Regions from separate parts of the Mesorhizobium sp. M0571 genome, predicted to be linked through region 1. Evidence: predicted binding sites of a transcription regulator. Region 1 holds the regulator's gene; the other holds the start of a gene.
The links. The regulator PhoB, encoded in region 1, activates phosphate uptake and scavenging genes when phosphate is short. The targets are predictions, from matches to a motif close to TGTCATNNANCTGTCAT.

Region 1 (15,505 bases):
GCATGTACTCTTCCTGCGGCTGAAGCATCGGAAAGCGGCGGATTTCTTCCAGGTAGCGGCTGAGACCGCCTTCGCCGGAAACGATACTGGGTAATGACTGGGCCATGACAGCGCCCCCTCTCTACTGGAGTGATGCCCCCGAAACGCGGCGGGCATGTGGCACGAATGCCAAAGGCACATTCGCGCCAACCGACATATATAGGAACAAAACCAGAAAGACAGGCATTTGTTCAACACGAAACAGTGTGTCACGCTGAAGTGAACAACGCCGGTCAGGTTTTCAGGTGGTTGGTTCAGAGCTTGCGGAAGCCGTCGACGAGTTCCTCCATGTCCCACGGTATCGGTGCTTCGAACCTCATCGTTAGATGGGTATCGGGATGGCGAAATGCAAGGAGGCGGGCGTGCAAAGCTTGTCGCGGAAACGCCTTTACCTTGCTCCTTAGCGGCTCGGGCAACCGATTGGCCTTGGTGCGGAAAGCCTGGCCGTATTCGGGGTCGCCGATCACCGGATGGCCGACATGGGCCATGTGGACGCGTATCTGGTGGGTGCGACCGGTCTCCAGCCGGCATTCGACCAGGCTCGCCGTGGCGAATTCCTGCTGCTGCTCGCCAAAGCGCTCGACGACGGTGAAATGCGTTATGGCATGGCGCGCATCGTCGCGGCCTTGCGGCACTACGGCACGGCGTACCCGGTCGGCGGCGCGGCCGAGCGGCGCGTCGACCGTCCCGGTCGGCCTTGCCGGTATGCCCCAGACCAACGCCAGATAGGCGCGCTCGAGATTGCCGGTCAGGCCGTGGTCGGCAAAGGCCTCCGACAACGCCTTGTGGGCGCGGTCGGTCTTGGCGACGACCATGACGCCGCTGGTCTCCTTGTCGAGGCGGTGGACGATGCCCGGCCGTCTCACGCCGCCGATGCCGGACAGGCTGTCGCCGCAATGATGGATCAGCGCGTTGACCAGCGTACCGGTCCAGTTGCCGGCCCCGGGATGTACGACCAGCCCGGCCGGCTTGTTGATGACGATCAGCGCGTTGTCCTCGTAGAGGACGTCCAGCGCAATATCTTCGCCTTGCGGCGCCGCCGGTTCAGGCTCCGGCATGTCGACCGACACGCTGTCACCTTGTGCCATCTTGCGCTTCGTCTCTTCGACCTGCCTGCCGCCGATCCTGACCGCGCCCTGCTTTATCAGCATCTGCACCCGGCTGCGCGACATGTCGGGGCCGAGCTTGGCCGCCAGCCATTGGTCGAGCCGCTGGCCGGCGGCATCGGCGCCCGCCTCCAGCACGATCGGTCCGGCCCCTATTAATTGTCTGACCTCTTCGCTATGAGCGCTCATCGAAAACAGTTCCGGAATCTGCTGCCATGGCCCGGCCGCTTGCCGACGAAGACGAGGAAAAGCCGCTCGACCCCGAGGTCGAAAAGGTGCGGAGGAAGCTCGTCCGCTTCGTCGCCATCAATCTCGGCCTGCTGTTCCTCGCCCTTATGGTGGTGATCGCGGCGCTTGTCTACAAAGCGCGCAACGCGCCGCCTGTCGCCCCGCCGCTGACGAGCGACGTCCAGGTCCCGGCCGGCGAGCCGGTCAGCGGCGACATCGTGCTGCCGGTCGGCGCCAAGGTGATCAGTCAGTCGCTTTCCGGCAATCGCCTCTCGATCGATGCCGAGCTTGCCGACGGCAGCCGTGCCATTTTCGTTTATGATATTACCGAACGCCGCATCGTCGGCCGTTTTTCGATCAGGAACAGATGACCGGTTTTGCCGAAAACCGCAGCATTGCCACGGTCGCGCTCGTCGTCGCAAACTATGACGAGGCGATCTCGTGGTATGTCGACCGGCTGGGTTTTGTCATCGCCGAAGATGTCGACCTCGGCGGCGGCAAACGCTGGGTCACGATCACGCCGGGCAACGGGCAGGGTGCGCGGTTGCTTCTGGCAGAAGCATCCGGCGATGCGCAAGGGGGCGTCGTCGGCAACCAGACCGGCGGCCGGGTCTTTTTGTTCCTCGAAACCGACAATTTTGCCCGCGACCATGCGCTGATGCTCGAAAAGGACGTCGAATTCCGCGAGGCGCCACGCCATGAAGCCTATGGCACTGTAGCGGTCTTCGCCGATCTCTATGGAAATCTCTGGGACCTGATCGAGCCAAAACGCTAGGCTTGCAGCAGATATTTCGCCGGTGCGATCGGCAGCCCGAAGGCTAGTTGCTTTTTCCCGGCCGTCAGCCTATATCGCCGGTTCTTGAACGCGCCCATCGTCTAGCGGTCAGGACACCGCCCTCTCACGGCGGGAACAGGGGTTCGATTCCCCTTGGGCGTACCAAGATCTCACAATATTCATATGCGCCGGCATCGGCTTGGCCATGCCGGGCGACGCTTCTGGCGCAGCGCCCGCAATTGAATTAGCATCACGTCATGAACTATGAGCCGGGAGGCTCAAACCGGCGCACAGAACGCCGGGCAGGGAACGGCTCGAGAGGCCGGATAGGCGATCACCCGTATCCGCAATGCGGATTGCCGATCGTGTGGAGCGCTGCCGCAACTTGATCGGCACGGATCGATGTCGCCCGTGTCATATGACGAGATCGCAGGGAGGAGAGGGCCAATGCAGAAACTGCAGTCGCAGGGCGTTCATCACATCACGCTGGTCGGCGCCGGGCGCCAGACCTCGATCGATTTCTGGGAGGGCGTGCTTGGCATGCCTTTCACCTTCGAGCAGCCCAACCTCGACAAGGCCAGCGAAAGCCATCTCTATTTCGATCCGGGCGACGGCCGGCTGATCACGGTCTTCACCGACGAGAGCCGGACGCCGGTCAAGCGGCGCACGCCGACCGATACGGGCTGCGTCCATCACATTGCTTTCGCGGTGTCGCGCGTCACCTTTCTGCAGGCGGTCGCCCGGCTCGACGAGCGTGAAATCAAGCACAGCGGCGTCAAGGATCGCGGCTTTATGGACTCGATCTACTTCGAGGATCCGCTCGGCCTGCTGATCGAACTCGCCTCCTACCGTTTCGAGCCGCCGGCGGGCTTCACCCATGCCGACGTTCTGATGCAGGCGCACAAGGTCCGCGTCGCGCGCGGCGATTACAACATCGCCGAAGTGCACCTTGCCGATGCGATCCAGGCGCTCGTCGAGCGCTCCCGCGCGACCTTGTCGGAGGATCGCGCACCGAAAAATCCGTACTGACGGCACGCCAAACAAAGGGAGGATATAATGGCAAAGACAGCAACGAAGAGCGCGAAGAAGCCCGTGGCCAAGACAGCCACGCCCCGAGCGAAACCTGCGGCCAAAGCCGCCGCCAAGTCAGCGGCGAAAGTGGCAAAGCCGGCGGCCAAGGTCTCCGCCAAGAAGCTGGCGCCGAAGGCCAAGGCGAAACCGGCGAAAAAGCCCGCGCTCACGCTCAGCATGCTGAAGCCGAGCGTCAACAATATGAGCGTTCGGGTGTTTGCACGCGCCGCCGGGCTCGACCATTCCGAGACCGACGTATGGGGCCAAACGCGCTCGCCCGAATATATGGGGCGGAACCCGGCCCATCTGACGCCGATGATCGAGGACAAGGGTCTGCCGAGAGGTGTCCTGTGGGAAAGCTGCGCCATCATGCAGTACCTCGCCAACAAGCACGGGCTGGAGAACTTATATCCTAAGGCGCCCGCCAAGCGGGCAATGATCGACAGCGCCATGTTCTACCTGATCGGCACGCTCTACCCCTATGTGGCGCGCGCCACCTATCCTGCACTGAATTTTCCGCAATATGCCGGCGAGGTTGGCCACAGCGATGCCCACCCCGACAGGAAATCGGAAGCCCAGAAAGCCGCGGCGGCCGCAATTGCCGAGCCGCTGGAGGTCTTCCACAGCTTCTTCAGGAACGGCAAGCCGTTCATCGGCGGCAAGAACCCGTCGATCGCCGACATCCGCCTGGCGGCGACGCTCGAATTCCTGGCCGTCATCGACTACGCGCTGCCCCAATGGGCAAAAGACTATATGGCGGCGATCGAGAAGAAGCTCGGCAAGGCCTATGCGGAGCCGGCCGGCGACGTGCGCGGCTATATCGCCTATGTGAGGTCGCAGGCCAACGCCTGAGGCACATGCCAATAGCGGTCGTCCGCACGTCTGCAGGAGCCGGTAATGAACTTTTTTTAATCTCCCCTGTTTGCACGATGTGGGGAGCTTAAGGTTTCGTTAACCTAAACCCCTTCTACTGAATCCACCTCCAGCCCGCGACCACGGATGTACTGGCGCGGATGGGAAGCAAAGGTCGGCTGCGCGCCGGCCTTTTGCTTGTTCCAGCCCCTGCCGAAGTTGCGCCTGACGGCGCTTCACGACGCCTGCATGGCTGATGAACCGCGTCGCCATCTTGTCATCGCCGATGTTGGCCCTACCATCGAAGTTAGTCCCGTCCTCGAGGGCGGTTCAAGGACAGAGGCCCTGCCATGAAAAGCATTGCTGGAATGATTGTGATTGCAGGCGCCATGCTGGTGGACGCAACCAGTCAATCGAACGCAGCGACGCTCAACACCATGCCCGAGGTCGGGGCTGCCATCCAGGCGTGCTGGACACCGCCGGCGAATGCCGGGAATTCCACCGTCACCCTGAGCTTCAGCTTCAGGCGCAATGGTACATTGATCGGCCGGCCCAAGCCGACCGCCATCCGCGTTGCCGGCGACGAGAAGGCGCGGCAAGCTTTTGTCGACGCGGCGACCGCAGCCGTGGAACATTGCCTGCCGTTGAGCTTTTCACCAGCGCTGGCTCAAGGCATCCCGGGCAAGGTGTTCACTCTGCAATTCAACTCGCCCAAACAAAAACAGCCTGCACCGCGAGTGCAGACTTCGCCTTGAAGAGCGGGCCAGATGCGTTCGAGGGATCTCAGAGCCGCGATAGATTCGGGATGGAGCTCTAGAATAGCTGTTTGTTTGAGCATGATCTTTTCCGAAAACCGGATTCCACTTTTCGCTGACGCGGACCTTCGGTTCGGGATCATGCTCTAGTGGCGGCTTCGTCTGGCCTCGACATGTCGTGCTAGTTCCGGCATTTCGAAGACATAGTCGCTCCAGGCCGATTCCGGAATCTGGCCGGCGAGATAGCACTCCAGCAAAAGCCTTTGCTCGTGGTCAAGTGGCCTCGGTGCGCGCTCACGGTCCAGCCCAAGTGAATGGAACAGATTTTTGGTCAGCTCCGAGACAGTGAAGTGGATCGACATTTGCGGTCTCCTCCTTTGACCGCTCAACGTCGAACTTGGGACTAAGGTTTCAGCAGGGGGCGGCCGGTAACGCCGGATTGATCGTGGTGCGGAATCCGCCGGGCGCTTCAAACTTCGCCGTGGCGGCAGTCGCGGCGTTGTTGCCGGTTCGTCTCAATCTTGAAATAAAAATGTAATATTGAATTTACGCGAGTAGATATAATACACTAGAACCAAAGTCTCTGGCGGCGATGTGGCCCTCTTCAATTAGATAAAACTGATTTAGCTAGTTCTTATTCATAGTCGACAAAGAAATCCTGTTCTCGGCGCAACAAGCACAATGGTCGCTCCAATGACACGCCTCTGGCCTCTCACGATTCTGATGCTGGTGGCGGCAATAGCCGTTGCGCTCGGCACGTCCTCCTCCTACGCGGATAGCTGCGGCGCCATCAAGAGCCAATTGCTTTCGGCGGGGCGCAGCGGCGGGACCAGCCCCGAGCTTGCCCAACTGCGCCGTCAACTCGCCGCGATTCAAAGGCTGGAGAGACAGCGTCGATGCACGGCGAAAACGGCCGGGTTCTTCTTCAATCCCTGCGCCGACCTGGTCAGCAGCAAGGCGGAGGTGCAACGGCAGATCGCCAGACTGTCGAATTCGGGAAGGGACACGTCCGGCCTGAAGGCCAGGTTCGTCGCGCTGGGCTGCGCCGCACCCGCTGCCAAGAAGCAGCAGCAAGCGCCGCAAGACCAACGGCAGGCACAGCCGCGCACAGCACCCAAACCCCAGTCCGCAGGCGCAACAATGGGTGGCAATCGGATGCTGTTTTGCGTTCGCTTGTCGGACGGATATTTCTTCCCCGCGCCAAAATCGCAGTTCGCCAAGAACGACGATCTGAAGGAAACGGTCGATCAGTGCCGCTACATCTGCGACGATGCCGGCATCGAACTCTATACGCTGAGCGATGCCACCCGCGAAACTGAAGAGATGATCGCGCTCGAGACCCAAAGGCCCTATGTGGAGCTTGCGACAGCCTTCAGCTACCGCGACGACGCGAACTTCAAGGCCTGCGACGTCAAGCGCTATTACCAGCGCGTCGCCGAACTCAGGGCACGAACCGTGACACCGGCCAACATGACCAACGCCCTCATTCCGTTGCCGACGGCAAAGCCGGATTTTGGCATCGTCGCGGAAATTCCTGAATCCGGGATCGAAACTGCCGGTGCCGCTCTCGCAGAGGCAAAAACGCCGGTTGCCGAGGTGCAAGGGGCTGCCCAGCATCAGTCGGTCGAAAGAGCGATTAGCGCGCGGCCGGTGAGAGTGGTCGGGCCGGCCTTTTTCCCGGCGGACTGACCAAGGCGGGCGATGTTCCGAGACGGCGAACGGGTGGCCGGATAGCCGCTTCAAGGCGTAAAGCCCCACGCATCGACGGACGGCCGGTTGGTTATTCGCAGACCATACGGGCCCGTTTGCCGGGTTCGCTGACATTCCTGCAGGTGAGCGGCTTTGCCGGCTCCGACGACAGCATGGGCGGGTTGTTGGCGACCCCCCTCCGTGGCGCTGCAACGGAAGCTGCGCTCCTGCGCACCGCCGGCCTTTTCGGCGATTGCGGCGCCACGGGAAAGACGTCGGTCTCCAACTGCGACTGATCGGCTTGCGCCTGCGAAGAAGGCCGGTCCCAGAAACGGCGAACGTCGAGCGGCTTGGGAATGATCACGGTACCATCATAGCTGCGCGCGCAGCCGCTTCCCAAAAGCAGCACCAGGCACAGGAAGACAGGCGGAATCCGTCGAGACATCAGCAACACCCCTGCAAGCTTATAACGCCGCTTCGGCCTAACCGACAACCGGCGGAATAGTGCAGAGGGAGTAGGTACGGTGAAGTAGAAATCGTCGCACTTCCAGTCGAAGGCTCTGCTCGAAAGATCGAGCACCGGGTCGGGCGCGGATGGCGAGATCCAGCGCGAGGCGAGTTAAACCTTGCGATTCGTCAACGCTTCCAGCGTAAGGCCATGGTGCGATCGCACCATACCAATGCCGCGCTCAGTCGCGACAATAGGATATTCGAAGTTCCGCTCCTCCAGTTACGGGCGGGAGCAGCGACCGCCGGCAAGAAACAGGGTCAGATTTACCCCAACGGACCTGTTTCGGCGATGGCGCGGCCATGACACCTTCTGGCTGCATGCAACGCGCTCTCGCCCGGTTTTTCTTTTCGAGGCCGATTGCTGCGATCTCCGAGGGGATAATGTTGGCCGGAATTCACGCAAGCTGCTGATTCCAGCGGCAAACCGCGGCCATTCCGACAAAGCCCGCGGCCGCTCCTTCTTACCCCGGCTGGACAACGTTACCGGAGCGACATGAAACTGTCATGCGACTGTAATAATCGGGGGCTATTGGCCTCAGCGGGCGCCGGAGGAATGGCGCCGAGAGACCATATTCCGAACAGGAGCAGGCCACATGAGACATTTCATCCGCTCGGCGGCCGTTGCGATTGCAATGGCTGCGGCGACGACCACCCTCACCCTGTCCGCCGCGCTCGCCGCGGACATCTCCGGCGCCGGCGCCACCTTCCCCTACCCGATCTATGCGAAGTGGGCCGACACCTACAAGAAAGACACCGGCATTGGCCTTAACTACCAGTCGATCGGTTCCGGCGGCGGCATCAAGCAGATCAAAGCCAAGACGGTTACCTTCGGCGCTTCGGATGCGCCGCTCAGCGGCGACGAGCTTGAATCGTCCGGACTGGCCCAGTTTCCGATGGTGATGGGCGGCATCGTTCCCGTCGTCAATCTGGAAGGCGTCAAGCCGGGCGAGCTGGTTTTCGACGGAGCGACGCTGGCCGACATCTTCCTCGGCAAGATCACGCAGTGGGACGACGAGGCGATCAAGAAGCTCAATCCCGACGTCAAGCTGCCTTCGCAGGCGATCGCGGTCGTTCACCGTTCCGACGGTTCGGGCACCACGTTCAACTTCACATACTATCTTGGCGACGTCAGTGCGGACTGGAAGGACAAGGTCGGCGTCGACAAGGCAGTGGAATGGCCCGTCGGTATCGGCGCCAAGGGCAATGAGGGCGTTGCCAACAACGTCTCCCAGACCGGCGGCGCGATCGGTTATGTCGAATACGCCTACGCCAAGCAGAACAAGCTCACCTACACCGATCTGATCAACAAGGACGGCAAGAAGGTTGAGCCGACCGCAGTGGCGTTCTCGGCGGCCGCAGCCAACGCCGACTGGAGCTCGAAGCCAGGCTATGGCGTGATCCTCGCCAACCAGTCGGGCGCCGAGTCCTGGCCGATGACGGCGGCGACGTGGATCCTCCTGTACAAAAAGCCGGACGATGCCGCGACCACCGGCGAAGCGCTCAAATTCTTCGCCTGGGCATATGACAAGGGCGATGAGATGGCCGGCGAGCTGGACTACGTTCCGATGCCTGACAAGGTGGTCGAGAGCGTCAAGGCCATGTGGGCCAAGGAAGTCGTCGGCAGCGACGGCAAGCCGCTCTACTCGGCTATGTAATCTCCTCCAGGGAGGGCGTCGACGGCGCCCTCCCTGTTGCCTTCAATCGCGAGGACCCAATGACCATCGCTTCCGATGCCATGCCATCATCTGCAGCAGCCCGGGCCAGGGAAGCTACGGTGCGGCGCTTCGCGCTCACAGATGCCATATTCCGCGGACTCACCCGCGCTTCTGCAATTCTTGTGCTGGTCATCCTCGGCGGTGTCGCGATGTCGCTGTTTGCCGGCTCGTGGCAGGCGCTGTCGGCCTTCGGCTTCTCTTTCCTGACGACCGAAAGCTGGAATCCGGTCACGGAAAAATTTGGCGCGCTGGCGCCGATCTACGGCACCATCGTCACGGCGGCCATCGCCATCCTGATCGCGGTGCCGATCGGCATCGGCATTGCGGTCTTTCTCACCGAACTCTGCCCGCGTCCGCTGAGGCGCCCCATCGGCATAGCGGTCGAGCTCTTGGCCGGCATTCCCTCGATCATCTATGGCATCTGGGGCCTGTTCGTGTTCGCGCCGTTCCTGCAGACGACGATACAGCCCTTCGTCATCAACCTCTTCCATGGTGTGCCGGGACTATCCAGCCTTTTCGCCGGCCCTCCCTACGGCATCGGCCTTCTGACCTCCGCGCTGATCCTTGCCATCATGGTGCTGCCCTTCATCACCTCGATCACCAAGGACGTCTTCGATACGGTGCCGGCGGTGTTGAAGGAATCGGCCTATGGCATCGGCTGCACGACATGGGAAGTGACCCGGCGCGTGGTCATTCCCTATACCCGCATCGGCATCATGGGCGGCGTCATGCTTGGCCTCGGCCGCGCGCTCGGCGAAACCATGGCGGTGACCTTCGTTATCGGCAACGCCCACCGCATCAGCGCCTCCCTGTTCGCTCCGGGCACGACCATCTCGGCGACCATCGCCAACGAATTCACCGAGGCCGACGGCGACCTCTACACCTCTTCGCTGGTTTCGCTCGGCCTGATCCTGTTTGTCATCACCTTCCTGATCCTTGCCGCCGCCCGCTATATGCTGATGCGGATCGACGCCCGTACGGGAGCCTGACCGATGTCGACATCCTCATCGCTCCACAGCCGCCGCAAAGCCAGGAATTCGGTGATGATGACGCTTTGCGTCGTCGCCGCCGGCATCGGGCTTGCCTGGCTGGCGCTCATTCTCGGCGCGTTGGTCTATAAGGGCACAGCCGGGCTTTCGCTCGCGGTCTTCACCGAGATGACGCCACCACCGGGCGAAGCTGGCGGCCTGCTCAACGCCATCGCCGGCAGCCTGGTCATGACGGTCATCGCCGTTATCGTTGGCACGCCAATCGGCGTTCTGGCCGGCACCTACATGGCCGAGTATGGACGCTTTTCGCGCATCACCACCGTCGTCCGCTTCATCAACGACATCCTGTTGTCGGCGCCGTCGATCATCATCGGCTTGTTCGTCTATGAATTGATGGTGCGGCCAATGGGGCATTTCTCGGCGATTGCCGGCGCCGTTGCGCTTGCCATCCTGGTCATTCCGGTGGTCGTGCGCACTACTGAAGACATGCTCAACCTGGTGCCGAACGCGTTGCGTGAAGCCGGCGCCGCGATCGGCGCGCCGCGCTGGGTGGTGATCCGTTCGGTCGCCTACCGCGCCGCATTGTCCGGCATCGTCACCGGCATATTGCTGTCGATAGCACGCATTTCCGGCGAGACGGCGCCGCTGCTCTTCACCGCGCTCAACAACCAGTTCTGGAGCAGCAATATCAACGCGCCGATGGCCAGCCTGCCGGTGACCATCTTCCAGTTCGCTCTCAGCCCTTACGAGGAATGGCAGCAGCTGGCGTGGACCGGCGCACTCATAATCACCCTGACGGTTCTGGGCTTGAGCATCCTCGCCCGCAGCCTTACCGGACGCAGAGAGGACAGATGACACAGATGTTGTCCCCGGACATGACGATGACCGAAACGGTCGCCGAGAAGACGAAGATCGAGGTCAAGAACCTCAACTTCTACTACGGCCAGAGCAAGGCGCTGAAGGACATCAGCCTGTCGCTGCCCGAGCGCAGTGTCACGGCCTTCATCGGGCCTTCGGGCTGCGGGAAGTCGACGCTGCTGCGCGTCTTCAACCGCATCTACGAGCTCTACCCGAAACAGACAGCCGAGGGCCAGGTCCTGCTCGACGGCAAGAACATTCTCGACCGGTCGCAGGATCTCAACCTGCTCAGGACCAAGATCGGCATGGTGTTCCAGAAGCCGACGCCGTTCCCCATGTCGATCTACGAGAACATCGCCTTCGGCGTCAGGCTCTACGAGAATCTCGGCAAGTCCGAGATGGACGGCCGCGTCGAACAGGCGTTGAAGCGTGCCGCGCTTTGGGGCGAGGTCAGGGACAAGCTCAACGCCAGCGGCTTGAGCCTCTCCGGCGGCCAGCAGCAGCGGCTCTGCATTGCCCGCACCGTGGCAGTGAAGCCGGAAGTCATTCTGCTCGACGAACCGGCCTCGGCCCTCGACCCGCTGTCGACCGCCAAGATCGAGGAACTGATCGACGAATTGCAAGCCGACTACACGATCGTCATCGTCACTCACAACATGCAGCAGGCGGCGCGCGTGTCGCGCCAGACTGCCTTCATGTATCTGGGTGAGCTGGTCGAGTTCGACCGGACCGAGAAGATCTTCACGTCGCCCCGCGAGAAGCGCACGCAGGACTACATCACCGGCCGCTTCGGCTGAGCGGTGCCGATCACGCAGACGAGGACAATATCATGGCCGAACATACAGTCGCGTCTTTCGACGAGGATCTCGAGCAGATCAGCAAGCTGATCCGCGACATGGCCGACCTCGCCGGTTCGATGGTCGGCGGGGCGACCAAGGCCCTGTTGAATTCCGACAATGCGCTGGCGCAGCGCGTTGTTTCGGACGACGCCATCATGGATGCGCGTCAACGCGAACTGGACGACCGCGCCATCACCCTGATCGCCAAGCGCCAGCCGATGGCCCACGATCTGCGCCATGTCGTCGGGGCGATCCGCATGGCCGGCGACCTCGAACGCATCGGCGACCTTGCCAAGAATATCGCCAAGCGTGTGAGTGCGGTCGGCCTCAGCGTCACGCCGCGCGACCTATCGCATTCCATCGATGCGATGGCGCAGCTGGTGCTCATCCAGGTGCAGGGCGTCATCGAGGAGTATGCTGCCGGCGATGCGGCCGCGCTGGCCAAGCTACGCGCCGCCGACGAGCGCATCGACGTCAAATACACGTCCGTGTTCCGCGAGCTGTTGACGTACATGATGGAAGACCCGCGCAACATCACCGCTTGCACGCATCTGCTGTTCTGCGCCAAGAATCTGGAGCGGATCGGCGACCATGTCACCAACATCGCCGAAAATGCGTATTATGTGCTGACCGGCGAGCAATTGCCTGTCAATCGTCCGAAGCAGGACGAAACGACAATGTCCGCACCGGTGACATGATGGGGGTGCCCAGCCGATGATCGCACCACGCATAATGGTGGTGGAGGACGAGGAGCCGTTGGGTGTGCTGCTCCGCTACAATCTCGAATCCGAAGGCTACCAGGTCGAGGTGGTGACACGCGGCGACGAAGCCGAGATCCGTTTGCAGGAGAATGTGCCCGATCTTCTGGTGCTCGACTGGATGATACCAGCGGTTTCCGGCATCGAGCTCTGCCGACGGTTGCGGGTGCGCCCCGAAACCGAGCGGCTGCCGATCATCATGCTGACCGCGCGCGGCGAGGAGAGCGACCGGGTGCGCGGTCTTTCGACCGGCGCCGACGACTATCTGGTCAAACCGTTTTCGACACCGGAATTCATGGCCAGGGTCAAGGCGCTGCTGCGCCGCGCCAAGCCGGAAGTGCTGTCCAGCGTGCTGAAGGTCGGCGACATCGTGCTCGATCGCGAATCGCACAGGGTCTATCGCAAGAAGAGCGAAATCCGGCTCGGGCCGACCGAATTCCGGCTGCTCGAATTCATGATGCGGCATCCCGGCCGCGTCTTCTCGCGCAGCCAGTTGCTCGATAATGTCTGGGGCGAGACGATCTACATCGACGAACGCACCGTCGACGTGCATGTCGGGCGGCTGCGCAAAGCCGTCAATAACGGCCGCATGCCGGATGTCATCCGCACCATCCGCGGTGCCGGCTATGCGATCAGGGAAGATTGACCTGCCTGGTCAGGCTACGTTCTTTCTGATGCCGGGCCTCATTTGCGCGCCCGGCGCGAAAATCTCCTGGTCGACGAAGCTTAACGCCCGCATCGCGCAGCCTTCGCGGATCAGCGGCAATTCGTTCGGCTCGGTGTCGAAGGAGATCGAGCTCGAATGCTGGCCACCGGCGGTCTGGGCGATGGCCTTGCGCAAGGCCGGCTCGATCAGATCGAAGGCGGCGGCACTGACGCCGACCATCGCGACCGGTGCTGGATCGATCAGCGCGAACAACGAGCCGAGACCGAAACCCAGCGCTTCGCCGGCCCTGCGGTAGGCCTCGCGTTCCGGCCCATCCTTCTCGCGGGCCCGGGCCGCCAACGCGCGCATGTCGGCGTCGCTGACGTCGGCGACCGGTTTGCTGTCTTCGCTCATCCCCGTAGCGTTGCGCCAGATGGCGTAATTGCCTGCATAGGCCTCGATGCAGCCGCGCCGCCCGCAACGGCAGAGCGCGCCGCCTGGACGATGGATCATGTGGCCAAACTCGCCGCCCGAGGAATGCGTGCCGGTGAACAGCTCGCCCTTCAGCACCAGCCCCATGCCGATGCCGTGCGAAAGCAGGATGGCGATGAAGTCGTCGCGATAGCGATCCGGATCGCGCCAGCGCAAAGCCACCGCCATCATATTGCAATCGTTCTCCACCGTGGCCGGGATGCCGAATTCGTCTTCCAGCATGTCGGCAAAGGCGATGTCCGTCTGCGGCGTGATCGGCGACCACAGCATGGCGCGTGCAGGGGAGTCGGTAATTCCCTGAATCGCCAGGGCGATGCGGGCGACACTGCGGACGTCAAGGTCTGGATCTTCCAGCCGGCGCCGGACGATGGCCATGCATTCGCGGATCAGCTCGTCGCGCGGCATGGTCAGCGTGTCCAGCCGGCGCTGTTCCTCGACGACCACCTGTCCCGCATAGTCGATGATGGCGGCCGACAGGAAATTCAGCGACAACACCACGGTCAGCACCGCCGCCGCTTCCGGGTTGAGGGCGAGGCCGACCTGCGGACGACCGCGTTTCAACGAAACGGGCTCGTTTGCCTTGCTCTCGGCGAGGATGCCTTCCCGTATCAGGTCGGAGGAGATCGCCGATATGGTCGAATGGCTGAGGCCGGTGGTTGCAGCGATCTCCGTACGCGACGGCTGGCTGGCCCGGCGCACCGCCGAGATCACCATCGCCCGGTTGCGCCGGCGCAAATCGTCATGGCGGATTCCGACCGACATCGTTTTGCTTTCCTCCCGGTTGCCGCGGCCGCTCATGAACCGGAAGCCGTCGGTAATGTCCGACAAATAGTGTCAGATACAGGCAAATAGTGTCAGATGCCGGCGGCGCTGTCATCGTTTATTCCGACACTCGAAAAAACTCGGAGAGTCATCAAAATCCATCAGAATCGATGTTGACAGCAGCCGGAGATCGGGTCAGTATTTTTTCGAGGCTCGAAAAAATTAACGCCTCTAGCTGGTCTTTGGGCCAATTGGTCACGCCGTACGCGGCGCAGGGAGGATATGATGAAGAAATTCACGACCGCCATTCTGGCGGGTGTCGCCATGACGCTGACGCTCGCGTCGGTGGCGCAGGCTAAGGACAAGGTCATCGGCGTTTCGTGGTCGAATTTCCAGGAGGAGCGCTGGAAGACCGACGAAGCCGCAATGAAGGCCGCCATCGAGGCCGCCGGCGACAAGTATATTTCCGCCGATGCACAGTCCAACCCGGGCAAGCAGCTCACCGACGTCGAGAGCCTGATCTCGCAGGGTGCCAACGCACTGATCATCCTGGCGCAGGACGCCTCGGCGATCGGGCCGGCTGTGCAGAAGGCGCTGGACGAAGGTATTCCGGTCGTCGGCTACGACCGGCTGATCGAGAACAAAGACGTCTTTTACCTGACCTTCGACAACAAGGAGGTCGGCCGCATGCAGGCCCGCGAAGTGTTCAAGGTGAAGCCGGAAGGCAACTACGTCTTCATCAAGGGCTCGGGCGCCGATCCGAATGCCGATTTCCTGTTTGCCGGTTCGATGGAAGTGCTGAAGGACGCCATCGACAGCGGCAAGATCAAGAATGTCGGCGAGGCCTATACCGACGGCTGGCTGCCGGCCAACGCCCAGAAGAACATGGAACAGTTCCTGACCGCGAACGACAACAAGGTCGATGCCGTAGTCGCCGCCAATGACGGCACCGCCGGCGGCGTCGTCGCCGCGCTGACGGCGCAAGGGCTGGCCGGATCCGTTCCGGTCTCGGGCCAGGACGGCGACCACGCCGCGCTGAACCGCATCGCGCTCGGCACACAGACCGTGTCGGTGTGGAAGGACGCGCGCGAGCTCGGCAAGAACGCCGCCGAGATCGCCTCGCAACTGGCCGACGGCAAGCAGATGACCGACGTTGCGGGCGTTAAGGATTTCACCACGCCCGGCGGCAACACCGTCAAGTCGCTGTTCCTGACCCCGGTCGCCATCACCAAGGACAACCTCAACGTCGTCATCGACGCCGGCTGGATCAAGAAAGAAGAAGTCTGCGCCGGCGTGGCGGCGGGCACTGTTCCGGTCTGCAACTGATCCGACGTTTCCGAGAAGTCCGAACGCCGCGGCTGCTCGCCGCGGCGTTTTTTCAAGAAGAATTGTTTTTCCGCTTCCGGCGGATAACTTCTAGG
Region 2 (15,505 bases), on a different contig from region 1:
CGTCAAGAGCAGACTGGAGACGCGAAGGCCTTTCGCATCAGCGTTCGCCGATTTTCCAGTGCATAATCCTCGCAATCACCCAGATTATCGTCAGGATAGGACCAATATTCTGGAACTCCATTGTGTTCCATGTCGCTCACCGGCTTGACGCGGTGGTTTACGGATACGTTGACGCCTACGAGCGATCGCAAAAGTCATCGGTCATGGTCGGCGAATGCAGGGCAGCTCACATTCATGCGAACAAACGGACGGACAACGCAGCGATCGGTCATTACGAATACTGTCGGAACTATCGCGATGATTGCTCGATCGTCACGCGCGACCCAAAGCCCGTCGAACTGACCCGCTCCTTGTGTGAGACGCTGATCGAAATCAACAACAGGGCCAACACGACGATCATGGCCATGACGGACATAGATACCCGGTGTCGAGGAGAAATGGGAGTATCCCTATAAGGGATTTGGCGACTGCGACGACATCGTGCTGGAAAAACGTCGCGAACTGATGAGACAGGGCGTGCCCCCGCAAAACCTTTTGGATAACGGTGGTCAGGCAGTCGAGCGGCGAGCGGCACGCGATGCTGAGCGTCAACACGACCGCCGGTGACTTCATTCTCGACAATCTGGAGCGAAGGTCCTGCTGTGGTCGGACACCGGATATACCTACCTGAAGCGCCAGTCGCGATCCAACTCCGGCCATTGGGAAGCGATCGAATCCCAACAGAACATTCTCGTCAGCGGCACGAAATAATCTCAGGACGCTGACAGGAGACCGGCGCCAAGAAGCAGAAATATCGAGGCGCCGAGCCCGATCCGATAATAGACGAAGCGTATGTAGCTGCGCGTCGAGACTAGCTTCAGAAAACCCACGATCGCGACATAGCCGACCGCGAAGGACAGCAGGGTGGCCAGCGCGGTCGGACCGGCGCCGACCGGACTGTCTGCCCCCCAACTCGCATAGAGCTGGAAGAAGCCCTAAGGCGAGCACGGCAGGTATCGCCACCAGGAAACGAATACCTGGCGGCGGCCTCTCGCGTGTAACCCATCAGCAGTCCGGCGCTTATAGTGCCTCCCGATCGCGAAACGCCCGGGATGAGGGCCATCGCCTGGGCGGCGCCGAACAGAAAGCCGTCCCACCAGCCCAGATCGCGCAAAGCCTTGCGCTTGGCGCCCAGCCGGTCGGCGGCCGCGAGAACCAGCGCGAAGACGATCAACATGGTTGCCGTGAGATAGAGGTTGCGGGCCGGACCTTCGATCAGGTTCTTCAGCAATAGTCCTAGGATGCCGATCGGCAGGGTCCCTATGATCACCAGCCATCCCATGCGGGCATCCGGGTCCAGCCGTTCACGGCGGCCGGCCAGGGAACGCAGCCATGTGGCGATGATGCAGATGATGTCATGGCGGAAATAGATCAGGGCCGCGATCTCGGTCCCGATCTGCGTAATGGCGGTAAATGCGGCGCCGGGATCGCCGGCCGGTGGCAGGAATTCACCAACGATCCGCAAATGCGCGCTTGAGCAGATCGGAAGAAATTCCGTCAGTCCTTGAACCACTCCTAGGATCGCCGCCTCGCTCCACCCGATTTCAGCCAATTGCACTTCCTTTGCGTCCGTCACGATCTCACGATCTTCCGGCAACCTGAACCGACGACTGTCTTGGGTGTCAACGGCGATAGAGCATTGGGCATAGGTTTTGTTGGCTTTTGACGAAACCGTTTGCAAGGACGAGCAGTTTCCTAATTCGGGCTGCGGTGAGAATTTTTGATGAGCACAAATCGGTTCAGTTTCTGAGTGCCTGCGCCGGCGATTGCCGGTATGCAAGCATCGACGGCACCAGAGCGATCAGACCCGTGATAGCCAATAACACAAGGGCGGACTGCCAGTCCTCGCTGCGGAACTCGACGGGCAATGTAAAGCCGCTGGCTCCGCTCAAGAGGTGCGCACCCGTCCTGGCGGCCGTGTAGCCCAGCCCGAAGCCGAGAAGCACCCCTGCTGCGATGATTGCGAACGTCTCCAGCCAGACGATTTCAAACACCACCGCGCGCGGCGCCCCGAACGCGCGCAAGGCACCAATCTGCCGGCGCCGCTGCATGACGTGAAGGACCACGACAAGCAGGATCGCGGCGGCGACAAGCGCCTGCGCTCCGCCGGCCACCAAGGAAAGCACGCGTCGCGCATCGCCGAGCGTCCCGTAGAGCCTCGTCAGCACCTCGCCCGGGAAGATCGCGACGGTCCGATCGTTGCGGTGCGCCTGTCGCAGCTTATAGGCGTCAGCGACCGTACGCGGTTTGACCACGATGGCTGGCAGGCCGGGTGTGGATGGATCGAGGACGGCCTCCGGATGGATCGGCTGGTCGAACTCGCTTGTCTCTGCGGCCCCTTGGGCGGCAGCCTGCAGGAGCGGCGATCCTGTTCCCGCCCGATCGCGTTCATGAATGTGCCAGACCGCTTCGATCGGAACGATGACGGCTCGGTCCCAGGCGGTACCGGTCGGCCTCAGCCGTCCCACGACCGCGTAGGTGACATCATTGTGCATTGCGGTCGCCTGACGGACCTGGCCGTGCGCCGGGTGAAAGCGGCTTCCCATGTTCTTCGCCACGGACGCTCCGACAAGCGCTTCGCCGAGCTTCTCGAACGTGCGTCCTTCGGAGACGCCGCCCAGTCCGTCGACCAGCGCTTGCGTCGTGCCGACGATCGGGAAATCCTCGACGAAATCACCGAACCCGACGGGGGCCGCCCAGGCCACACGTTCGTCCCTGATCAGCCCCGCCAGTACATTGCCCGGCATGAGCGTCAAGGGCGCTGCCTGCAGGAACACGGCGGACAGCAGCAATTGGGTCTCGCTGCCGGGCGCGCCGACTACCAGATCGAAGGCGCCCGCCGCATGTGCGCTACCCAACCGAAGCGCCCGCTCGCCGAGCGTGACAGCGACGCCGAGCGCGGTCGCGAGCGCGATGAGCAGCGCCACCGCAGCCACGCCGATCCAGTGTCGCTTCAAGTCCGCAGCGACAAACCGCAACAAGGGTCATTTCCTTCGCGTGAGGGCGGCCGCAGAACCGGCAGTATGGTTACCTCGGCTGATGGGATTCGCGACCGATCGTGCGCGGACGTCAAAGAAACGCCTCATCATGCGTGGCCGCGGGCTTGCCGGTGTCGCTGACGACGGCGCCAGACTCCAGATGGATCACGCGATCGAGGCTTTCGATGAGGCGTTTTTGGTGGCTCGCCACGATCAGCGTCGCACCCGCCTGGTTGGAGAGTCGCAGTAACAGATCCGCGACAGAGGCCCCGGAATCGGCATCGAGACTGGCTGTCGGTTCGTCGGCCACGATGATTGCCGGCCGCCCGACCAATGCCCGAGCCACCGCGACCCGCTGCATCTGTCCACGAGACATGGTTTCGACCGGCTGATCGGGACGATCTATATCGACCAGTTCGAGCAACTGCATGCCGTCCGCTCTGAAGTCGGTATTCGAACGGAGCCGCGACAGTCGGCTCGGCAACAGCACGTTATCGAGCGCCGAGAGGCCGGGGAACAGGTGGATCTCCTGCATGACAAGGCCGACATGCATAGCGCGCCAACGGTCGCGACCAGCTTCCGAAAGACCGGAAAGATCGGTCTCGCCCCATCGAACCGAACCGTTCCGAACGCGATCGAGCCCGGTGACGACGTTCAGGAAGGTCGTCTTCCCGCACCCGGACGGACCGGTAACGGCAACTTTTTCGGTTGGCGCGATTTCCAGCGCGGACAGAGCCAGCGCAGGCCTGCCAAGACCCTGAAACGACATCTCAAGGTCACGGATCGTCAAACGGAGCATTTGCGGTCAGGCCGTGCGGAAATGCGCATCGACGATGCGAAGGAGGCTGACGAAGCCGGTTTCCGGGTCGGTCCATGAACCGACCTCCAGCCGCCCGCTCACCTCGATCGGGGCATTGGCCTGCTCGAAGGTCTGCGCCTCGTCGAGGTAGATGACCACGATGTTGTCCGGCCAGTCGGCGTCGGAGGAACAGAACGGGCAAAGCGCCATCGGGATTTCCGTGAGCACGAAGAAATTCGCCTCGGCCTTGAGCGGCGGCGCCATGAAGCCTTGCATGGAGACTTCCGCTTCCGCGAGCCCTTTCACCTTGTCCGAAAAGCTGAGCCCGAGAACGCTGATCTTTCCATAGAGCTCATCGAAGCCAAGGGTTGCCGTTGCCGTGGAAGCGGAACTCGCGCCAGTCATCTTGACCAGTGCGACGGCCGAGCCAAGCAGCACCAATTTGCGGCGGGTGATCGGGCGCTGTTTCATGAGCGAAACTTGCTTCCGGCGTTCTGCTCCAGGCGCCGTAGCGTCAGGAGCCATGTCGCGACTTGGTCCATCAAGCCAGATCGGCTAAAGTGCATCAGTTCGTTGCCGGCGCAAGAGCCAGGGCATCGGCAAGCACGCGATAGACGTCGCTCTCTTCCATATAGCCCTTGAATTCCTCGGCGCCAGGGCCGGTCGCCTGGAGCACGACATCGTCAACGGCGTGGACGGCCGTGTCGGCCGTCTTCGGCAGATTGCCGACGCGCAGGACCGCACCCGGAACGTCCTTGTACTTCTCGTTGGCGATGTACTGCTTCGCCCCGTTCTGCACGGCCGGCTCGAACGGACCATCCAGCTTCGGACGGAAGGTTTCGTAGTAGTCGGGAAAGTTGCTGGCGAATATAGCCAGTCGCCGCGTGACGTCCACCTTGTCGGGATAACCGTCGCCGTTCTCGTCGGTGTAGTTCGGGAAGCCCGCATCGGCATAGACGCCGACCTTGTCGCGCATCTCCTCGCCCGGTTTCTGGTCGTCGATGGTACCGATGATCGACACGCCGTGCGTGTGATCGCCCGTGGCGACGATCAGCGTGTCCGGATGCGTCTTGGCGAACTCCATCCCGATGCCGACGGCTTTGTCGAACTCGATGGTCTCGAACAGCGACCGCTCCCAGTCCATCGGATGCGACATCTTGTCGACGGACGCCGCTTCGACCATGAGGAAGAAGCCGTCCTCGTCCTTGGAAAGCTGATCGAGTGCGGTCTGCGTCATCTCGACAAGGCCGGGCTGGTTCGGGAACTTCTCGACGCTGCCCTTCTTGAGGAATTCACGGTCGAGTGTCGTGTCCATGTTGCCGGTGTGGAAAAGGCCGAGGATCTTGCCGGTGTTGGTTCCCTTGGCGGCCACGAGTTCGGTCTTGTCGGTCGCCAATGTGTAACCGGCATCCCTGAACATTGCGATGTAGTCCTTGTCGTCCTTGCGCTTCGAGCCCGGCGTGCTCTGCGGCAGGAAGTAGGCGGAGCCGCCGCCAAGGACGATTTCGGGCTTGACGACGAAGAACATGCCGACAATGTCAGCCTTGTCGGCGCGCAGGCGGGTATGGGCGACGACCGCCGCAGGGGTGGCGTCTTCCACCTCGGCGGTTGAGACAACGCCGATCGACTTGTTGCCGGTGCGCCGCAGCGCCTCTGCGATCGTCTCGACCCTGGGGTCGTCAAGGCTGGCCTTGGTGCGATCCGCATAGACGCCGAGCGCGTTGACAGCCGTCTTGTGGCCCGTCATGTAAGCCGACATCGTGTTGGCGCTATCGGTTGAGATCGCATTGGTCGCGGACGTGCCTATGAAGGCCATGTGATCGAGGTCGTCCATGTTGAGGCGCCCGTTGGCTTTGCCTTCCGTCATGCCCTTCGACATGATGCGGGCGCCGGTGCGATGCGCGACCGAAAGCCCGTCGCCGAGGAAGAAGATGACGTTCTTGGCCTTGGGCGTTGCCGGGGTGCCGAAAACCTGCCAGCTCACCGACTTCATTTCGTCGCCGGCCTTCGCCTCCAGCTTGTAGGTACCAGGCTGCGAAATGCTGGCTGCGCGGATCAACAGCGCCGAAGCGTCGAAACCTTCTTCCTTCTCGATGAATTCGAATTTCTTGCCCAACACGGTTTCCGCCGGCTGGCCGTTGATCGTAACCGTGACTTGGTCGGCGCTAACGACCTTGTCGAACTCGACCTTCACGTCGAAAGGCGACTGCGCCAGGATCGTGGCCCGATCAAGCGGGTAGACCGTCGCTGCCCCCGCAACGGTGTTCAAGCTTGTTGTTATTGCGAGTGCAGCGATAAGACGGTGCATGGCAGGCTCCGGGTGGGTTCACGGACAATGTTCGGCGATGTCCGTGTCAGGGATGTGACATGGCAGGAAACGCGCGCCGACCAAAAACGACGAATTTGCCACGTGTCGACGTCACAGACCACGAACAAGCGGTCATTATTGCGTCCGAGCGGTGACAATCGCGACCCATCTCGCGCGTTTCGAGGCGCATGGTGCGCAGCTCGTCTCGGGCTGTCTGTTCATCGGATCGTCGAAGAGCCGACGTTAGCCGGTGCGGGCCTGCAGATAGGAGAGCATGAGGAACTGTGGGGCGGTCACGCAGCTTTGCTGCGCTGATCGGGTCTTGGATTGTCGTTTGCCATGCCCGGATACCATTCCGCGAAGACTGCTTTGAGACTTCCGTCGAGTGTCCGGGTGCGGCCATTGCTTCGCCCGTTGCCTCGTGGGCGCTCAACGCGAGGTGCAGTCGTGATCCAAAAGGCGCTCGGCCGCTGAGCTTTCCCAATTGGTCAGGATGTAAAATCCCGGTCTTGCGCCGGCGAGTTCGGCGCCAACGACGACGACATTTACGTGATGCATGGCGCGCCGGGCCTGCGGCAGGCCGGAAGCGATGATGCCGACTACGTTGGTCGTTTCCAAATCCGGCTTGTCGACTGCCTTGATCCAATAGCGTTTCCCCATCAGAGCCAAAGGGAGAAGCTGCCACGGACCTTCCACCTTCGGCCCCTTCAGGACAAGTTTCTTTTCCACCGACACCGCAACGCAATCGATATGGATGTGGAACTGATCCTGGGATCGCTCAGTCCTGGAATTCACAGCCATGGCGATGGCCGTTCGTGGAAGGTGACGTCCGAGGCTCGCCGAGACCTTGCTTCGTGCTTTCCACGCCCGATTCCAGAGTTGGGAACTGCCCTGCCAACGGACAGACGGGCTTTCAAGGCCGGCAACAGCCGTAAGTGGCGTCAACAGAAACTCGGTCCGGTATCGGGGTGATTTAATGAGAGCTGATCCAGGCACGCCCTGCCTGGGCAGGATCACTTCCTCGCAGGGGAAAGCGCTGCCAAGATGCGCTGCGGCAAGAGCGCAGGTCTGCACAACCTGCCAGAGCGCGTTGCGATGCGCTGAAGCGGAGCCGACGTCGGTGACCGCCGCAGTCAGCAACGCGATTGTCAAACAGAGCACGGCTGCAGCACGGCAGTGGTGGAACAATGGTAACCTGTGAAGGGATTTTACAGCGAGGGGAATGCCCGAGATGAGGTTTTGAGTCCCGGCGCGCAGTCGGCGAAACCGAAACGGTGAAGGTGGAGCGGCTGGGAGCCTCGCGATGGTTCCGATGGGCGACTGCTCTTCTGCCCGATCACTGGTTTGATGACGTTTCGGCATTAAACCTCGCATCCTTGGCCGTGACCGACGTCAGTTCAGATTCTGCGCCCCGCTCAGCGGCCGGATCGAGATTGCTGTCCTTCCCTACTATGGCCTTGTCAGCGCTTCGCGGCACGTCCTCCATCGCATTCTGAAGCATCGAGCGGGTTTCCTGCAGGTCGAGTTCCTTGTCGGCTTGACGTACGGCGTCGTCAAACTGCTTTCGAAAATCGCCCGCAATCCGATTGAATGTCTTCATCATTGCCCCCGCCGATCGCATGACTTTTGGAAGCTCCTCCGGGCCGAAAACAACCAGCGCCACCACGAAGATAACCAACAGGTGGGTCATGCCAAGTCCGAACATCGGTACGTCCTCTCGCGCATATCGCCGGCAGCGACAACCTCTCCGCGGTTTGCGGCGACCGATCCGGTTGAATGCCTCGACCTACGGCGCCAAATCCAACCATCATAGCCTCTCGCCTGAGCCATTCCAGTATGCGGCCGCGGGAATGTCGTTCATACTACGAGCCATGTGGCACCACTCGTCAACCCGAATATCAGGCGCACGTCTGGTAGGGATATTCGCAACCGTGCTCGCAGCAAGCGGACTCCTCGCTGGAGCCGATGGCACAGGGCCCAGAATATTTGAAGCAGGCGCCTACTCCTTTTCCGACGAACTCGGCGGATTCCGGATCATTGCCGCTTCGGGAGCCGGAACAAGGGCCGATCCCGTCGTGATCACCGAGGAACTCGAGTCGGCAAGCCCGGTAACCCTCACCATACGCGCCATCCGGCCGGTTCAGCCATTCGGTGCCTCCGGCAACTATGCCACCGGGTTCATTTCCCTAAGGATCGTTGCCCTCAACAACAGCGGTCACGCCTGGGTCGAATTCGAGTTCGAGTTGCAGGAGATTCTCAACCAGCCAAGCGATTCCAGCGACGGGCTTTCGTTCGACCAGGCGCGCCGCGAAACGGATGCAATTCGGTCCGATAGTTTCGCCGAATTCAGTCGTGAATTCGAACCTTATGACCATCTTCTGTTCCGGAAAGGCGAGGTCGATCCGCTGAGCACGGTTTCGTTCTCATTCCTGGTGACTGATTTCACGCCGACTGCGCGGCTCTATCTCGTTCAGGACCCGCGCATTCCCTCAACATGAACGTGTCGCGCATCATCGCGGCCGTTGGTTCGAACAACGCTGCTCGTCATGTATGCCGGCAGTTTGGCAGGTGTCGTTGGGCGCGGCATGCCGATGGATTTGCTGGTCATTTTGGTCGCTTGGCCGTGCCTTTGATTCGGGCCACAAAATAGGGACAACAGGGCAAAAACCGACGCGAACGACGATTGAGGATCGTGAGCGCCCGCGGTACGAGTTCTCCGCCGAGTTACTTGTGAAGCGTTCACACTAGCGACAGTTCCGGATCGTGCTATGATCTTGCGCATGAGGACGATCACGGCCTCTTACATTCTGGTTTTCGCGGCGCTCGCTGCAACGCCCGCGCGGGCCGAATGCCAGTGCCTCGCCAACGGCCACATTTTCCATCACGGCGAAATCGCTTGTCTGCAATTGCCGTCAGGTCCTGAACTCGCGCAGTGCGACATGGTTCTCAATATTTCGCCATGGAAAAAAATTCAGGATGGATGCCCCGAGGCGACGGCGCCGTTTGGCTTGCCTGTCAAAGGGGACGAGCAGAAACCAGGCGAAGGCGGAGATAAAGCCAACGATTTGGCTTTATCAACAGCAAACGCCCGGAGCTAAAGCGAAGCGCAGTTTGCGCGCATCCAACAGTGCGACGCAAGCCCAACGCATACCCTAGCGGTGTTCCAACACCGCTAGGAACCAGCCCTATGGATGAGCTTCCTGTTGAGATTCTGCTTTCCTGTCAGTCCTTCTTGTTCCGGTAGTTTTCAATGGCTTTGCCAACCATGTCGATGGCGACGTTGGCGCCACCAAAGCCGTTCAGCTCAACGGCCTTGCGGCCTTCAGGTAGCTGCTTGTAAACTCGAAAGAATGCCTCGATGCGCTGTCGTTCGATGGCCGGAAGATCATCGATGGTCTTGACCCCGTCATATTGCGGATCGATATCCGTAGCCGGCACAGCGATGATCTTGTCATCCGCTTCGCCGCCGTCGACCATGTTGAGCACGCCGATGGCGCGGACTTTGATCAGAGCACCGGGCACAACGGGTTCCCGGGTGAAGACAAGCGCATCCAACGGGTCGCCGTCGCCGCCCAACGAACTGGTAACGGAACCATAGTTGGCCGGATAGACGACCGGCATGGACTGATATCGATCGACGACGACATGGCCTGTCTCGGCATCGATCTCATATTTGGTGAAGCTTCCCGCCGGAATCTCGATAACCGTGTAAAATTCGCTGGTGTCTTTCGGCTGCGGAAAATCGAAAGCTGTGACGAATTCGGCGAAAGCGGGCTGCGTGCCCAGCAGGGCCGCAAGCGCCATGACAGTCGGCAACGCGCGCATGGTTGTCTCCAAAGGTTGGACGGGCAGGGCGCCCTGCATCCGCCTAGCCACCGTATGTGACGGCAGCATTACAGGGTTCCGTTATTGAAATTGGATGACCGTATTTGCACCGATCCTGCGGCGAGCAGAAATGGGCCGAGATAGAGCGCTGACGAGTGATGAGCGTCTATGGGCGTTTGCGTTTATGGGCGTTTAAGAGACGGTGGCCGCTTCAAATGTGCTATTTCAGGCGAGCCCATTTCCGGCAAGGGGATAGCTTGCGTCGTAACTCCTGCCAATCGGGCACGCTACACCCACAACACGCCGTTCGGCGAGAGCTGCCACGTAGACGCCTCGCGGCTCAGTGCGACGTTGTGTGGCAATCATCAAAAAGCAAGTGAAACTCCAACTTCAGTTGAAGTCCTTCGGAGACTACGCCACCTTGACCTTGAATCATTGCCAGGGTTCGAAATTCGTGAACGAAGAGACAACAACACCACGTCCGCTATACTCCACTGAAAGGGCTGCTTCATGTCGGGAATGTCGCGCAGGGGATTCTTGCTGGGCGGCACGGCAGCAGTAGCTGTCGGCGCTGCAGGCGGGCTGATTGCCGGCAGGGCCGTAGCAGCCGATCTGACCTTGCCGGTTTCAGCGATCAGTCGGTCGATTTTGCCCGGCACCGTCACCAAAGGGATGATGAGTTTCGGTGCGGGCGGGCCGCCGCCCACTCTGCGTTTATTGCGAGGTAGGCCGTTTTCCATAGACGTGGTCAATGATCTCGATGAAGCGACGAGTGTGCACTGGCATGGATTGCGCATCGCCAATGCCATGGACGGCGTGCCTTATCTCACCCAGCGTCCCATCGCGGCGGGCGAAAGCTTCCGTTACACTCTGACACCGCCGGATACCGGCACCTATTGGTATCATCCGCATTGCAACACGCTCGATCAGATGGCCCGCGGTCTGACAGGCATGCTTGTTGTCGAAGATGACGAAGATGCCGGTTTCGACCAGGATTTGCCGCTCAATATACGCGACTTCCGTCTCGGCGAAGACGGCCAGTTCATCGAATTGTTCAAGGCACGCAACGCTGCGCGCGGCGGCACGCTGGGTACGGTCTCGACAGTAAATTGGGAAGTCACCCCGATTTACGATCTGCCGGCGGGCAGCCTTGTGCGCCTGCGTTTGGCAGTCACGGATGTCACCCGTATCGGCACTTATGACCTCGATGGCGGAACGGCCAAAGTGATCGCTCTTGATGCCAACCCGCTGCCGCAGCCTGTTGCGCCTCGGGGCATTGTCATCGCGCCCGGCCAGCGCGCCGATATCGCCCTCCGCGTGCCTGATGGCGAAGACGAGATCGTCAGCCTGAATCTCAGAACAGCCAAGAGACCTCGCGTTCTCGTCCGATTCCGGCCTATCGGCGCCAGCGCGGGGCGGACGCTTGGCGAACTCAAGCCGCTGCGGCCGAATCGCGTACCGGAGCCGGATCTTACCGATCCCGAGACAATGGACTTCGTCTTTGGCTGGTCGCCCAATGGTGATGCGCCGGCGCCGGGTGTTTGCGGCACGCTCGGCTACACCTTCTGGTCGATCAACCGCGTCGCCTGGCGAGGGGACGCGCCGGGGCCAGTTGATCCGCTCGCGGCTCTAAAACGAGGCAAAAGCTATGTTCTGCGCCTTCGCAACGAAACGCCGAACGATCATCCGATCCATTTGCACGGTATGTCTTTCCGTCTGCTACGCTCCGACAAGCGCAAAATTGCGTCGCTTGTAACAGATACGGCCCTTCTTAAATCGCAAGAAGTGATGGAAGTGGCGTTGGTCGCTGACAATCCGGGTAATTGGGCATTCCATTGCCACGTCATTGAACATCAGAAGAGCGGCCTGACCGGTTATTTGCGTGTGGAATGACGCGGTCCTCATCCAGGGTTGCGTTGCCGAGGGCGTGAGAGGGTCGAAATTGGGCGAGGCGGAGCGTCCGAGTTCTCGCCGCGCTAATGGCGCTACTGCTCACGGGCGCCGGAGCGGCCGGCGACGGGTGCTGATCTGTGCATCTGATCGAGCCTCTGCTGAGTGGCCTCCCGGGCTCGCTCGCCAACGCCGGTTCCCATGCCACCGCGGTCGCGATTGCGTTCGTCATCATCACGGCGCTGTAGCTCATGCTGGGCGATCTGGCGCCCGCTCCGGATCGTGCTATGATTTCGCATGAGGACGTTCCATGCCTCTTGCATCCTGGTTTTCGCGGCGCTTGTTGCAACGCCCGCGCGGGCAGAATGTCAGTGCCTCGCCAACGGCCGGACGTTCCATCACGGTGAATTCGCCTGTCTGCAATTGCCGTCTGGACCGGAACTCGCGCAATGCGACATGGTTCTCAACATTTCGTCATGGAAAAAAATTCAGAGCGGCTGCCCGGAGGCGACAGCGCCATTGAGTGTGCTCGTCGAAGGGGGCGAGCAGCAATCAGGCGAAGCCGGACACAAAGCCTTAACAACGACGAACACTCCGACCTAAGACGAAGAGCAGGCTGCGCATCAGCCACAGAGATCTCTTTCGGCAAGGCGTCAACTTTGGGGTGAACTGTTACACTACCGTCACTTGATTGCGCTGACCAGCGGGTTGTCGCCATCGAGGGAGACCCAGCGCCCCGTGTCGGTGCCGGCTTGCCTCTTCAGGAAGCGGTAGCCGGTCTGGTCCCAGCGGCGCACCGTGTCGGTGAGGTTGTCGAGGATGAAGTCGCCCGTGTCGGTACGAACAGTCAGCACTGCATGACCCTCGCCGTCGGGCTTGCGAACAACCGTCATCAGCAGATCCGACACAGGAATGCCGCTGTTTATCAGACGGCGACGCTTTTCCAGCGCATAGTCTTCGCAATCGCCGAAACCACTGTCCGGATAAGCCCAGAATTCGTCCTGTCCGTACTGGTCGAGATCGCTCATCGGCTTGACGTTGTTGTTGACCGTCAGGTTAACGCTCGTAATCTGCCGCCAGAGTTTTCCGGTCATGTGCTCCGGACCATTGTCGCGTGAGCGGATCTCACATTCGGCCCGATGGGATTTGCAGAAATCGTAGTGACCGATCGGCTGCGAGGTAAAGCCACCGATCGGCATCGACTGTGAAGCCGTCGCCGCCGACCACGTGGATATTATCGCAATGATTGCAACGACCGCACCGCCGCCCAACCGTACGCACAACCGCACTCGTGAGGAACTCATCCGACCCGCCCAACCACCTTTGTTAAGAATGAGTTAAGGTCGATCCCGTGGGTTCTGTCAATCAGAGCGGGAGGAAGATCCTTCTGAATGGTTACTTGCGCCGTGTGCGTTGCTCGGCCGCTACACGTCTGCACGATTTCCGTTTCCTGCGCGGCAGGTCTTTGCCAGAGGGACCGATATGGTGAGATGTCAACCGTCGGTCACGCTTGGTGCGAATTGGAAAGTGATGAATGAGCCTCGATGAGGTCACGCAAGCGACGATCGCGTTTATCCGGACGCATGAAGCATGGGGTGTTCCGCTGGTGCTCGTGCTGGCCTTTGGGGAATCGCTGGCGTTCATCTCTCTGTTGTTGCCTGCAACCGTGATCCTGATCGGTGTCGGTTTTCTCATCGGCGAAAGCGGTATCGCATTCTGGCCCCTGTGGCTTGCCGCCGCCATTGGGGCGGCATTGGGGGACTGGCTGTCCTTCTGGATCGGCACGCGGTTGGGAAACGGGGTTTCGCACTATTGGCCCCTGTCACGTTATCCAAACCTCATTCCGCGCGGTCACCTGTTGTTCGAGCGATGGGGGGTGGCCGGGGTGTTCTTTGGGCGCTTCTTCGGTCCTTTGCGCGCATCCGTGCCATTGGCGGCGGGCATCTGTAAGATGCCCGCCTTGACGTTTCAGATTGCCAACATCACCTCAGCCTTCGTCTGGGCCACAGGTATTCTGGCTCCCGGCGCCTTCGGCCTCAAATGGCTGCAGGCGTGGATTTGATGGGCACCAAAGGCGGACCGTCATTGTCTGCCTCTGGCAAGGGCAGGAATCAATCGTAGGCGGCGCGAACGGGTATGCTCCCCAGTTCAGTTCGAGTTCGAATTTCGAAGGCGAAACAATCCGCAACTCAAGAGAATTAGGCACGGTTTCGTCTTGAACTCGTAGCTGGTTCCTTTGACGCCGCTGGCGCAACCGTAGGAGCCAACTTGCCGCCGCTACTCGAGGCCAGATTTGCAGATTTCTAGTGCGACAAAAGGACAGGCAGGCGCAGATCGCCCAGAACGCCCTTGGTTGCGCCACCCACGACAAAATCTCTCATCCGGGAATGGCCGTACGCACCCATGACAAGCAGATCGGCGCCCATGCCGACAGCGCGCTCCTGAAGCGTAACGCCAATGGGGCGATCTTCCGCATCGATTGAGACTCCCTCAGCGGGAAGGCCACGCATTCTCAGGCTTAAAGCAAGGCTTTCGCCAATATCGCGCAGCGGCTTTTCGATTGTCACCGTCAGTACGGTTATCTTTGCCGCACATTGCAGAAACTCATACGCGTCGGCAACGGCCCGGGCCGCAACGCGACTCCCATCCCAAGCGATGATAACATGATCGATTGCACCAACATTTGCGCTTTCCGGCAGAATTATGGTCGGTCGGCCCGAACCAAACACAACCGCGTCAACGGTCATGCGCGCAGTCTGGTTATTTGGCTCCAACCCAATCAAAGCAAAATCGAAATAGCGTGACTTCACTGCCGCAACATCGCTGACAGATGCCGGCTGAACAGCAATCTCCTCGGTTGTCAGGGACGATCCGACACGTGCCGCTTCAGCTTTCAATGCCTCCAGCAAATCGAGCCCGTGCTTGCGGCTGGTCGCTTCTGTCTCCCGGATCATTTCGGGAAGGTTGATCAAGTATCTCGACACCGGGTTGGAAATACCCGGGATATCGACATTGATCGTTAATGCGTGAAGCGCCGCGCCAATGTGCTTGACCACCGCGATTGCGTTTAATGCGATTTTGGTGGAATTCGCTTCCGGATACGTCACCAGAGGAAGTAAGGCAATCTTATTCATCAAACCTCAGCTCCATGATTTCGGCCGCTGTCGAGCGACCAATGGCCCAACGCGTGTTACACACCTCAAGCCTCCTACTTCAGCCCGCCAAAAAACTCAGACGACCGAGGTTCGCTATCGCCTACCTCGATATTCCAAGGCGATCTTGCGCCGCATCGATTCCGTCCTGAACGGTCGTGGCTATAATGGCAGGCATCGATGACGAGAAATGTCAACAAAGATTAGCCCGTTTGTTGCCATGAGCGCAGTGGCGCCCGCAAGCATTGTTTTGACAGTAACGGCAGCCGAGGATGTGGCGGAAACTCCGCTGTTCACGATCCGCGCCGGGGACCATCGGGGTTTGACATCTGGGGATCCGCGTTCTGCGATCATCCTTCCTGAATCCGGATACCGGCCAAACCTGGATGCCTAGCGAAGCTGTAACGCAGCCTGGCGCAACCGACGCGCCAGTGTTGTGGTCCCTACATTATGTCCGGCAGGCTCCAAGCAGACACAAGAGCGGGAGGGGTTGAAGCTGTCGATCGCGCGCTTT

Region 2: NKI85_RS13255 (inorganic diphosphatase) is a predicted target of PhoB. The motif match lies at 10,006-10,022, and genes of this name have one in related genera.

What each region holds. Positions count from the first base shown of each region.
Region 1 covers NZ_JAMYQT010000001.1:398,510-414,014, forward strand. The annotation lists gene rpoH (RNA polymerase sigma factor RpoH) at 1-106, opposite strand, end outside; gene NKI85_RS01945 (RluA family pseudouridine synthase) at 294-1,334, opposite strand; gene NKI85_RS01950 (fimbrial protein) at 1,361-1,744, shown strand; gene NKI85_RS01955 (VOC family protein) at 1,741-2,148, shown strand; tRNA gene NKI85_RS01960 (tRNA-Glu) at 2,239-2,313, shown strand; gene NKI85_RS01965 (VOC family protein) at 2,596-3,177, shown strand; gene NKI85_RS01970 (glutathione S-transferase family protein) at 3,205-4,071, shown strand; gene tolA (cell envelope integrity protein TolA) at 4,422-4,826, shown strand; gene NKI85_RS01980 (hypothetical protein) at 4,973-5,188, opposite strand; gene NKI85_RS01985 (DUF2865 domain-containing protein) at 5,520-6,515, shown strand; gene NKI85_RS01990 (hypothetical protein) at 6,607-6,960, opposite strand; gene pstS (phosphate ABC transporter substrate-binding protein PstS) at 7,619-8,680, shown strand; gene pstC (phosphate ABC transporter permease subunit PstC) at 8,740-9,729, shown strand; gene pstA (phosphate ABC transporter permease PstA) at 9,733-10,584, shown strand; gene pstB (phosphate ABC transporter ATP-binding protein PstB) at 10,581-11,384, shown strand; gene phoU (phosphate signaling complex protein PhoU) at 11,417-12,124, shown strand; gene phoB (phosphate regulon transcriptional regulator PhoB) at 12,141-12,830, shown strand; gene NKI85_RS02025 (ROK family protein) at 12,840-14,084, opposite strand; gene xylF (D-xylose ABC transporter substrate-binding protein) at 14,370-15,410, shown strand.
Region 2 covers NZ_JAMYQT010000009.1:71,519-87,023, forward strand. The annotation lists partial or broken gene NKI85_RS13190 (transglutaminase-like cysteine peptidase) at 1-131, opposite strand, end outside; gene NKI85_RS13195 (transglutaminase-like cysteine peptidase) at 204-455, shown strand; gene NKI85_RS13200 (transglutaminase-like cysteine peptidase) at 418-606, shown strand; partial or broken gene NKI85_RS13205 (transglutaminase-like cysteine peptidase) at 578-750, shown strand; partial or broken gene NKI85_RS13210 (undecaprenyl-diphosphate phosphatase) at 753-1,582, opposite strand; gene NKI85_RS13215 (ABC transporter permease) at 1,779-3,020, opposite strand; gene NKI85_RS13220 (ABC transporter ATP-binding protein) at 3,109-3,816, opposite strand; gene NKI85_RS13225 (hypothetical protein) at 3,823-4,287, opposite strand; gene NKI85_RS13230 (alkaline phosphatase) at 4,382-6,124, opposite strand; gene NKI85_RS13235 (CDP-diacylglycerol diphosphatase) at 6,554-7,498, opposite strand; gene tatB (Sec-independent protein translocase protein TatB) at 7,461-7,829, opposite strand; gene NKI85_RS13245 (hypothetical protein) at 8,056-8,622, shown strand; gene NKI85_RS13250 (hypothetical protein) at 8,893-9,222, shown strand; gene NKI85_RS13255 (inorganic diphosphatase) at 9,347-9,949, opposite strand; gene NKI85_RS13260 (multicopper oxidase family protein) at 10,487-11,842, shown strand; gene NKI85_RS13265 (hypothetical protein) at 12,137-12,442, shown strand; gene NKI85_RS13270 (transglutaminase-like cysteine peptidase) at 12,523-13,143, opposite strand; gene NKI85_RS13275 (DedA family protein) at 13,374-13,901, shown strand; gene NKI85_RS13280 (universal stress protein) at 14,143-14,973, opposite strand; gene NKI85_RS13285 (helix-turn-helix domain-containing protein) at 15,442-15,505, shown strand, end outside.